Arenibacter algicola: one gene and its partner. The protein of the gene in region 2 interacts with the protein of the main gene of each other region in a pairwise test. Links are inferred from orthologs where the notes say so. Each region holds a gene or a part of one and is shown on either strand. Other genes may lie near its edges.

Evidence for each region. The genes of interacting proteins can lie anywhere in the genome.
Region 1: the proteins of sucC (region 2) and sucD interact in binary tests that used the Escherichia coli proteins (3 or more experiments, as listed by UniProt). The link is inferred for Arenibacter algicola from one-to-one orthologs.

The regions. Positions count from the first base shown.
Region 1 is NZ_JPOO01000003.1:553,901-560,111, reverse strand. What follows is about bases 2,151-5,023. They hold sucD (succinate--CoA ligase subunit alpha), read right to left. Parts: upstream 4,087-5,023; coding sequence 3,214-4,086; downstream 2,151-3,213. Other genes in these bases: U735_RS0112590 (UDP-3-O-(3-hydroxymyristoyl)glucosamine N-acyltransferase), read right to left, coding at 4,160-5,023; fabG (3-oxoacyl-[acyl-carrier-protein] reductase), read right to left, coding at 2,278-3,027. In the rest of the region: U735_RS0112610 (prohibitin family protein), read right to left, coding at 1-84; U735_RS0112605 (vWA domain-containing protein), read right to left, coding at 97-2,130; more of U735_RS0112590, read right to left, coding at 5,024-5,092; efp (elongation factor P), read right to left, coding at 5,142-5,708; lpxA (acyl-ACP--UDP-N-acetylglucosamine O-acyltransferase), read right to left, coding at 5,715-6,211. UniProt on the Escherichia coli protein: Succinyl-CoA synthetase functions in the citric acid cycle (TCA), coupling the hydrolysis of succinyl-CoA to the synthesis of either ATP or GTP and thus represents the only step of substrate-level phosphorylation in the TCA.
Region 2 is NZ_JPOO01000001.1:2,008,255-2,013,567, reverse strand. Bases 835-3,705 are described here. They hold sucC (ADP-forming succinate--CoA ligase subunit beta), read right to left. Parts: upstream 2,932-3,705; coding sequence 1,738-2,931; downstream 835-1,737. Other genes in these bases: U735_RS0108550 (LON peptidase substrate-binding domain-containing protein), read right to left, coding at 3,176-3,705; U735_RS0108560 (DUF1456 family protein), read left to right, coding at 1,149-1,517; U735_RS0108565 (hypothetical protein), read right to left, coding at 835-1,024. Outside these bases: U735_RS0108570 (Hsp20/alpha crystallin family protein), read right to left, coding at 72-497; more of U735_RS0108565, read right to left, coding at 623-834; more of U735_RS0108550, read right to left, coding at 3,706-3,814; lysA (diaminopimelate decarboxylase), read left to right, coding at 3,973-5,214. UniProt on the Escherichia coli protein: Succinyl-CoA synthetase functions in the citric acid cycle (TCA), coupling the hydrolysis of succinyl-CoA to the synthesis of either ATP or GTP and thus represents the only step of substrate-level phosphorylation in the TCA.

The sequences.
Region 1 (6,211 bases), on a different replicon or contig from region 2:
GGTAACGGCCGATTTTGAAATTAATATTACAAGAACTATTAAGCCGAATATGGCCGGTAATGCAATTTTTGGTAATTTATCCATTTAGTTTATTTATTAAGTTAATCCGTTATACTTTCTGATAAACCATTCCAACGATAAGGCCGCAATGATAATACCCAAAAGAAATTTAAAATCGATTAAAGGTACGACATTTTGTTTGCTTTTTTGAACAGGTACAAACTTAGGATCGGTTTCCAATGCCTTGACCAAGGAGTCCATTTGATCCGGAAAGTAAAGTTTTCCTCCTGTATTCATTGCCAGACGATTCAGTTTTGCATAATTGCTGGAAGAGAATTGTTTTTCTGCATCAAAATCCAAGATGGAAAAGCTTCCAGACCTGCTCAGGTTCCCTTTGGTTACAGTAGCAACAAAATCATATTTTCCCGGGGGTAAATTGCTTAGGTCCGCCTCATAGTATCCGTCTTTTAACAACATTGGAACCTCTACGGAAGTATTGGTGGATTTACTCTCCACTTTAATGTTGATAGACGCATTGGAATCAAAGACAAAAGCCTCGTCAAAATAAGTAGCCTTTATTTTGGTTTCGCTGCTGTTATTGTAAATGGAACTATAATCCAATACAAATCTATTTTTGCCTTTGGAGGTCGAAAGGTAAAGGATCAGTTTTCCTAGAAAAGCATCAAAATCCTTAAATGTTTGATCGTTCCGGTAATTTTGAACCCTCCATTTCCATATATTTTCCCCAACCAATATGGCATGTTTTGCCGTGTCTTCTTCTGCAGTGGTCAATAAGGGTTGGTCCATGTCCACCCCTTTGATACGGACTTTTAACAAGGGTTCTCCAATGCCCAAAACATTCACTGGCCCCGCATCCGATACAAGGGGCGGGAAACCTTCCACGGAGAATTCTGAAATATCGAATTTCGAAAATGCGGCATTGGGGCTTGCAAAGAATTCCTGCACAGGATAACCTGTTTCAACTAGGTAGTTGTTTTGAATTCTGTTTATAAAATTCAGGTCGGTATAAGTGCCCAAAATGGTAAAGGAATTGGATTTTCGCAATTGCATTTGTTTGTACACCTTGTCAAAGGAGGCATCGGGCTGATAAAGTATATAAACGTCAACCTCCTGCAATTTGCTCAAGTCGGTGTCAGGCCTATAGATTGACACCAATCTTTGCTCGTTGCTCTCAATAGCTTTCTTTAGAGCTCCAATGTCCGGGTGCTGGACAGTGGAAATGATGGCTACATTTGTTTTTTCGTCCAATACTTCCAAGGCCAATAATTTTTCATTGTTTGCCGTATTTTTTTCATTTGGCAATGGAGGAACAATTACCTTAATATTTTTAATTCCCACCGTACTGGCTTCTATCTGCGTATTGACAATCTTGGCGTTGGAAATATTGGATAACGAAATTTTTTCCTTATAAACCAATTTGTCGTCCACAAAAACTTGTAATTCCGAAGGGACTTCTTCCTTGCCATCATAAGAAATAAATACTTCCAGGGGGAATTTGTTCTTTAAAAAGGCATATCTATTGGCATTTATTTGGCTTATTGATATATCATCATATTTGGTGGTATCGCCCAAAACTACAGGGTAAATAGGGAATTTTTTACGTTTCCCATAAAATTCATAATCTTCCCCTATGGTCTGATTACCATCGGTAAACAGTACTACCGCGGTGTTGGTGCCGGTGAATATTTCGTTTAAACCAGCCAAGGCCTTAGAAATATTGGTGCTTTTTTCTGTGAAACCAAGGCTATCGGAATTGGATAGTTCCGCTCCAAATCTGTAATTGAGTATATTGAAACTTTCGGATGATGACTCCATTTTATTCTTCAATGAAGAAAGGTCGGAAATTACTTTGGCCTTATCCTCAGACGTCATAGAAGATGAATTGTCTACCAGTAGCACCAAATTGGTCTTTTCCAGAGTGTATTCGTTCTTAGTGAATTTTGGATTTATAATAAGCAATAGGGTTCCGAATATGGCCAAAAAACGCAAAAAGGAAAGGATTATCTGGAGCTTTCCCTTCCTTTTGTTTTTATAGTAATATTGAAACAGTACGAGTGCCAATGCCACAATGGCCGCGAGCAATATAAAAAGTACTGTTTGTATTTGCATTATTTAAGGTCGTTGGAATTATTGCTGTGAACTAGATACTTGAGAACTTGGTATACAGCATTGCGCTTGTTCAGCACGGTGCCATGCAGTAACCTGGAAATAGTATTTCTACAGCTAGTTCAAGGCCTTTCTGGCCAAAAATTATACCTAGGTGAGCATTCCGCCATCCACATTTAAAACTTGTCCTGTGATATAGGCAGAGAGGTCCGAAGCTAAAAACAGACAGGCATTGGCAACATCTTCGGGTTGACCTCCTCTTTTTAATGGAATTCCATCTCTCCATCCCTGTACTACCTTGGCATCCAACTTATCTGTCATTTCTGTTTCAATAAAGCCTGGTGCAATAGCATTACATCTTATATTTCTAGAACCAAGTTCCAAGGCAATAGATTTGGTAAACCCAATCATTCCAGCTTTGGACGCGGCATAGTTTGCCTGGCCCGCATTACCTTTTACCCCTACTACGCTGCTCATATTTATTATGGAGCCTTTTCTTTGTTTGAGCATGGTTCGCTGAACGGCCTTTGTCATATTAAAAACCGATTTTAAATTTATTTCTATAACAGAATCAAAATCATCTTCGCCCATCCTCATCAAGAGATTGTCTTTGGTAATACCGGCATTGTTGATCAGAACATCTATAACACCTCCAAAATCTTCCAATACTTGCGATACCAATTTTTCTGAATCCTCAAAACTGGCCGCATTGCTTTTATATGCCTTAGCTTTTACACCATAGGCACTCAACTCTTTTTCCAAGGCCAAAGCCGGGGCTTCACTTGAACTGTATGTAAAGGCAACATTGGCGCCGTGCTTTGCAAAAACTTGCGCTATTCCGGTTCCAATTCCCCTACTTGCTCCGGTGATTATTACATTTTTTCCTTCTAGTAACTTCATCTGTCTTTAGTTTCTTAGTTGATAATCAAATATAAGTTATGTTTTAGCTGTTTTAAAATTTTTACCCTAAATGCTGGAATAAAATTTTAAGGTCCTGGTAATTCGAGGCAAAAAAAATCCCGCTTATCCTGAAAATTCCGAGTTAATCGGCACAGTATAAACGGAATTAAATATATTGAATGGGGGTTATCCCAATACTTGTTTTACTTTTAAACCAATTTCGGCTGGGGAATCAACAACGTGTATTCCACATTCCCTCATAATTCTCTTTTTGGCTTGGGCCGTATCATCACTACCACCCACAATAGCACCGGCATGCCCCATAGTTCTTCCTGCTGGAGCTGTTTCACCCGCAATAAACCCAACGATCGGTTTCTTGCTTCCACTTGCCTTATACCATTGGGCGGCATCGGCTTCCAACTGTCCACCTATTTCACCGATCATAACCACACATGTGGTTTCCGGATCATTGATCAATAACTCCACAGCTTCCTTTGTAGTTGTGCCAATTATTGGATCCCCACCAATTCCAATGGCAGTGGTAATCCCAAGACCTTGGCGTACTACCTGATCTGCGGCCTCATAGGTTAAAGTTCCTGATTTGGAAACAATTCCTACAGTTCCCTTTTTAAATACGAAGCCTGGCATAATACCTACTTTGGCTTCGCCTGGAGTAATAACTCCAGGACAGTTTGGACCTACCAATCGGCAGTCCATATGCTTAATATAATCATATACCTTCACCATATCGGCTACGGGAATACCTTCTGTAATTGTAATTATTACTTTAATTCCAGCGCTAGCAGCTTCCATAATTGCATCTGCAGCAAAAGCTGGTGGCACAAAGATGATAGTGGTATCGGCCCCAACTTTTTGAACGGCTTCTTCAACTGTATTGAATACAGGCTTTCCCAAATGCTCTTGTCCACCTTTCCCCGGTGTTACCCCACCAACCACATTGGTGCCGTATTCGATCATCTGTTCGGCATGAAAAGTACCTTCACTACCTGTAAAACCTTGAACAATAATTTTGGAATCTTTATTTACTAAAACGCTCATTATATATTTGGTTTAATTGATTCTTGCAAAAATAAAGTTTTGAAAAGGAATTCTAAACTATTATCCTGCATATTTATTTTTCTAATTTTTTAAGGATAAAAGGGATTTGCTTAACATAGGCCAGTTCTTTCAATTTTTCCCTCATCTCCTCCGCTGGGCTACCAAAATATTTTTTTCCTCCCTTGAGAGATTTTGAAACGCCGGATTGTGCACTAACCATTGCATTTTTTCCAATGGTAGCAGCACTTGTTACGCCAACCTGTCCCCATAAGGTAACTTCATCTTCGATGATTACACAGCCGGCAATACCGGTTTGGGAGGCTATTAGGCATTTCTCCCCAATTACTGTATCATGGCCTACTTGCACTTGGTTGTCCAACTTGGTGCCTTTTTTTATAGTGGTATCACCTGTAACACCTTTGTCTATAGTGCAAAGAGCACCTATGTCCACGTTGTCCTCAATAATTACCCTTCCGCCAGAGATCAATTTGTCATATCCTTCAGGTCTTTTTTTATAATAAAAGGCGTCCGACCCCAATACCGAACCCGAATGAATAGTAACATTGTTTCCTATTACACAATTGTCGTAAATGGATACGTTGGAATGAATAAGGCAGTTGTCCCCTATCACTACATTGTTCCCAATAAAGCAATTGGGTTGAACAATCGTGTCCCTACCTATCTTGGCCGAGCTGGAAATGTTGTTTTGGGCCTTTAAAAAAGGCTTAAAAAATAGAGTGAGGATGTTGAAATCCCTAAATGGATCATCGGAGATCAATAGAGCCTTTCCCTCTGGGCAGTCCACTTTTTTATTGATTAAAACAATGGAAGCTGCACAGCTTAGGGCTTTATCGTAGTATTTGGGATGATCTACAAAAACGATATCGCCATGTTCCACAACATGGATTTCGTTCATGCCCAAAACAGGAAAATCATCTTGGCCTACATATTCGGCCTTGATTATAGTCGCAATCTGATTAAGCGTATAAGGAGTTGGAAATTTCATAATAGGGTTCTTATGCCATTAAGCAGCAAAAAGCGTATTGTAAATTGTATTATTCCTTTACACGCTCCATATAAGCGCCTTTTTCCGTATCAATTTTTATTTTATCGCCCTCATTGATAAACAAAGGAACATTCACTGTTGCCCCTGTTTCAACCTTGGCGGGTTTGGTTGCATTGGTCGCCGTATTGCCCTTAACTCCAGGTTCAGCATAGGTAACCTCCAAAATAACACTTGCCGGCATATCTACAGAAAGTGGCATGCTATCCTCTGTGTTGAAAAGAATGGTTACTACTTCGCCCTCCTTTAATAAATTTGGTGCATCCAAAGAGCTTTCTTGAAGCGTAATTTGGTTGTAGTCGTCCGTATTCATAAAGTGGTAGTTCTCGCCCTCGGCGTATAAAAACTGATAAGAGCGGGTTTCTACGCGCACATCCTCAATTTTTGAACCTCCGGAAAATGTATTGTCCAATACTTTGCCGGTACTTACACTTTTTAGCTTGGTCCTTACGAAAGCCGGACCCTTTCCCGGTTTTACATGTAGAAATTCAATTATTTTGTAAATGTCGTTATTGTACCTAATGCACAATCCTTTTCTAATATCTGATGTTGATGCCATAAAATTCTAATTAGTACTGAAATAACCTTTCATGATTCCTCTTTGGGAATCCCTTATAAATTGTAAAATTTCATCCCTTTCCGGAGTAGCCTCCATTTCTGCTTCTATAATTTGAACAGCCTGGGTATTGTTATAATTTTTTTGATATAGTATTCGATAAATATTCTGAATCTCGCGGATTTTATCGGAATCGAAGTTTCTTCTTCTTAAGCCTACCGAATTGATACCCACGTAAGATAAAGGTTCCCGTGCCGCTTTAACAAAAGGAGGTACATCCTTTCTTACCAAGGAACCACCCGTTACAAAGGCGTGGCGACCAATGGATACAAATTGGTGTACGGCTACCAAGCCGGCCAATATTACATTATCCCCAATGGTTACGTGTCCGGCCAAGGTGGAATTATTGGAGAAAATGCAATTGTTGCCTACCAGACAATCATGCGCAACATGGCAATAGGCCATTATAAGACAATTATCGCCAATTACCGTTTTCATCCTATCCA
Region 2 (5,313 bases):
TCTCAAAGCGCTTTTCAAATCAACCAACCAATCTATAATGTATCCGACTGGATACAAAACTACTTTTAAGCTTACGCTATTTCAATTAATCTTTTAGGCTTAGGCAATGCCTCTTCTTTTTTGGGAAGAACAAATTTTAGGATTCCATCTTCGTAGGTGGCGTTAATTTTATCCAAGGAAATAGTTTCAGGCAAACTAAACACCCTTTTAAAGGATGAAAAAGTAAATTCCCTTCTGGTATATCCATCATCCTCTTTATTTTCCTCACTTTTTACCTCAGAGGAAATAGTTAGGATGTCATTATCGATTTCAACATTGAAATCTTCTTTTTTCCTTCCAGGTATTGCCAATTCCAATACATACTCAGTTTCGGTTTCCTTAACATTGGCAGCCGGTACACTTTCCTTGAAGTTATCTATACCACCAAACCAATCTGGTCTTAAAATTTCATTCATTAATGAAGGAAACATAACATTATTTCTTTTTACTAGACTCATGACTTTTATATTTTAAGTTATACTTTAAATTCTCATGATCTAAAAGGCAAATGTTATACCGATTGCATTTTAATGCCATTGTGTCACTATTCCGACCTAATAACAGGACATTATGTCGCTTTTTATCAATTGTTATAAGCTTTAAATATATTGATCAGCACAGCAGGTGGAACTACCTTGTCAGGATAATTGTGCATTACGGTAAGAACTTGCTCTATGGCGGCCTGTGGAAGTCCAAATCCAAGTCCTATGTTATGCAGCTGTTCAATTTCAACTAGATGCTGCTCCTTGTCCACATTCATAAGCAGTACCAGGCGATGAAATTGAAGGATGCGCTCCGCTTCGGATTTAAGCAATACCTTTCCAACTTTCTTATGAAAAAGGGAATCGAAGGTTTCCTTATCGACCTCCAACTGCTTGGCTACACCCAGCAAAAAATTATACTCCGAATCCTTGATTTCCTTGTCTGTCTTTGCAAAAGAAATCATTTGGGAAAGAATGCCCAGCTTCTCCAAATACGTACTCATAAATTACAGTTTAACACTAAGTTACATTAAATAGCATTGATTTCTTGTCTTCGGATGCAGGAAAGTAATCCCAAACTAGTCCCACATCCTATTTTTTGTAATATCTTGTCAAAAAATTTATCATATGACCAATAATGATGTTCTTAAAAAATTAAGGGTTGCCTTAAAATTACGGGATGATGAAATTGTAGAAATTTTAAAATTAGTCGATTTTAAAATTACCAAAAGCGAGTTGGGAGCTTTTTTCAGAAAAGAAGATCACCCAAACTATGTAGAATGTGGCGATCAAATTTTACGTAATTTTTTAAATGGTTTGGTGATACATTATCGTGGGACCAGGGAGAATCCCAAAGACCCAAAATTATCTTTGCCCAAGCCAAAAAAGGAGGCTATTTTTAAAAAACATCAAAAACCGGGATTCAAGGAGCAACAGAAAAAGAAAATGGATCACGACATTAGCCCTGTAAAGTACAAAAACAAAAAAAAATCCTGATCCCTCAGAACTTTTCTAGGATAAGACTACCTTGGTTTATCGAGAACTAATGGTATTCAACGTAAAATACGTTCAACAAAAAAGAGGCTGTCTAAAAAGTCAAGACAGCCTCTTTTTTATTCGGGTAGGTATCGGAGAACTATTCTCAAATACGCAAATTATGGAGGGGTTGAAATACTTTTTAGACGCCCTCTTTTCTGATTTTTATACTTTCTTGGTATTATGCCAATACTTCCTTCACCTTGTCAGCAGCTTCTTGAAACTGAACTGCGGAATGTACTGCCAAACCAGAATTATCAATAATTTCCTTGGCCAATTCAGCATTGGTACCCTGTAATCTTACAATAATAGGCACCTTTATGGCATCTCCCATATTTTTGTAGGCATCCACTACCCCTTGCGCTACACGATCGCAACGAACAATACCACCAAAAATATTTATGAGGATACATTTGACAGCTGGATCCTTCAAAATAATTCTGAAGGCTTCTTCTACCCTTTTGGCATCAGCGGTTCCCCCTACATCCAAAAAGTTGGCTGGCTCACCACCGGCCATTTTTATAAGATCCATTGTAGCCATGGCCAGTCCTGCACCATTCACCATACAACCAACATTTCCATCCAAGTCGACGTAGTTAAGACCTACAGCCCTTGCCTCTACCTCAATTGGATTCTCCTCTAGCAAATCCCGCATTTCTGCATATTGCTTTCTTCTATATAGTGCATTATCATCAATGGATACTTTGGCGTCCACTGCCATAATCTTATCATCGGATGTTTTAAGAACAGGGTTTATTTCGAACAAACTTGCATCGCTCTCCACATAAGCCTTGTATAAACTGGTAACAAACTTGGTCATTTCCTTAAAAGCCGTTCCGGACAAGCCCAAGTTAAAAGCTATTTTCCTTGCTTGAAAAGGCAATAAACCAGTAGCTGGGTTTATTTCTTCCGTAAAAATAAGGTGCGGTGTTTTCTCTGCAACCTCCTCTATATCCATTCCACCTTCGGTAGAATACATGATCATATTTCTACCAGCGGCCCTGTTCAATAAAACGGACATATAAAATTCACTGGTTTCACTGTCCCCAGGATAATAAACATCCTCTGCAACCAAAACTTTATGTACTTTTTTACCTTCCGCAGAAGTTTGCGGAGTAACTAAATTCATACCAATTATAGATCCTGCAATATCTTCTACCTCACGCAAGTTCTTCGCCAATTTAACTCCACCTCCTTTTCCTCGTCCACCTGCGTGAACCTGGGCCTTAATTACATGCCAACCGGTACCGGTTTCCTGGGTCAATTGTTTGGCAGCATCTACTGCTTCCTTGGCATTATAAGCCACTAAACCGCGTTGAATGCGTACTCCAAAGCTCGCTAAAATCTCTTTTCCTTGATATTCGTGAAGGTTCATAAATTGAAGGTTCTAATTGTTTAGTTGCAAAAATAGGAAACACAGCGGATTTACCCTAATTAAATAAAACAGAAAATACTTGGCCCCAAGTATAAGTAAATTGTACCGCCTAAAGCCAAAAATAAATGAAACACCACTTCTAAGTTTTATCCCAATAAGAACAATATGCCATGGGCAGAGTCTCTGTGATATGTCAAAGAAAGAATCTAACAATTTTCAGAAAACCTTACTTTTTGCTTTCATTTTAAATTTTGAATTCCCTAAAATCTATGGGATCGAAATTTTTGAAATGTCCGTTCATCCCGATCATTTCCTTAGATTGGTTTACCTGCTTTAAAACTTGAATGGTATTGGTTAAATGAGCTTTTATAAACAATAGACGCTCACTTTTATAATTCATTTTCAGGAGTTTGTATTCTTGAGCCAGGGAAAGTCCTATCTTATGTATCAATTGATAAATATCAAAATTTTCTACCGTAAGGCCCAAAATAGACACATCCATTAGACCATATAGTTCAATAATAAGGCCAAGGACATTTTCTTCCAAGGTCCTAACGCTATCATCATAATATGGTAAATATTCCACCTGTCCCGCCGAATACAATTTGCCGTCCATAACTTTTTGGAAAGTATTGATTTTAAAGGTTCGCCGGCCAATACAAACAATATCCATCTCGCCAGTATCATAGGTCTTTATTATTTCCTTTAGCTCCAGCTCCGTTCCATATGCTATTTCTCCATCAATATAAGCAGGAACCCCAAAGTTCATAGGTGCTTCCCTGGCATCCCTTATCAATTGTTTGTAGCGTTCTTCAAAAATGTGAAGGGCCACAATTTCACCAGGAAAAAAAACGGACGGTAAAGGAAACATAGGTAGCAACATATTTTTTTTGTTTAAAATTACAACGGACTCAACTAAAATCAAACCCTAATCATTCAACCATTGTTATATAAATAACAATATGTTACATTTTTCAACTATTGCTATATATTTTTGCTCAAAAACAATAAGTAGTCTAAATTTGCACAAAATATTGAACAATGCGAAACACTGACTTATTAAAGATAGCACAAACTTATGGTGACCCAGTCTATGTATACGATTCTGAGAAAATAATTTCCCAGTTTCATAGATTGACAAATGCATTTAAAGACGTAAAAAAATTACAATTAAATTACGCCACAAAGGCTCTTTCCAATATTGCCATTTTAAAATTGATGAACAGTTTGGGCAGCGGCCTTGATACCGTTTCCATACAAGAAGTTCAATTGGGACTCATGGCCGGTTTTGAGCCAAGTTCTATTATATTTACACCAAACGGTGTGTCCTTGGAGGAGATAGAAGAGGCAGCTAAATTGGGGGTACGTATCAACATTGATAACCTATCCATTTTAGAACAGTTTGGCAGCAAGCATCCGGATATTCCTGTTTGTATTAGAATAAATCCGCACGTAATGGCGGGAGGAAATTCTAAAATCTCAGTAGGGCATATTGACTCCAAATTTGGTATCAGCATACACCAAATACCTCATTTACTGCGTATCGTTAATCTTACGAATATGAAGGTAAATGGGATACACATGCATACTGGAAGTGACATTCTTGATATAGATGTATTCCTTTATGCCTCCGAAATTCTTTTTGAAACAGCCAAGAATTTCCAAGATCTTGAATTTATAGACTTCGGAAGTGGATTCAAAGTACCTTACAAAGAAGGGGATATTGAAACCAATATTGAAGAATTGGGTAAAAAATTAGGAAAACGTTTCAACTCTTTTTGCAAGGAATATGGTAGGGAATTGACCTTGGCTTTTGAGCCAGGTAAGTTTTTGGTCAGTGAGGCCGGTTTCTTCCTAGCAAAAGTCAATGTGGTAAAACAAACCACTTCAACTGTTTTTGCCAGTGTAGACTCTGGATTCAACCATCTTATTCGCCCCATGTTTTATGGTGCCATCCACAGTATTGAAAATATCTCCAATCCTGAAGGACGTGAAAGATATTATTCCGTCGTGGGTTATATTTGTGAGACCGATACTTTTGCAAGCAATAAGCGGATTAGTGAGATTTCCGAAGGGGATATCCTATGCTTTAAAAATGCAGGTGCGTACTGTTTCACTATGGCCAGCAATTACAACTCAAGATTTAGACCGCCCGAGGTTTTATGGCATAAAGGGAAAGCAATTCTTATAAGGGAAAGAGAAACTTTTGACGACCTCATCAAAAACCAGATCGATGTCCAAGACTTGTTCAGTACTGTTAAAGAAAAGGCAATAGCAAAATAAAATTGCCGAAATTTCGTTAGTTTTGATGTTGTCATCGGACTAATCCCTTAAAATATGGTCGTGAAATTAGTTTCCAAATCATTTTTCAAAAAAGCTATT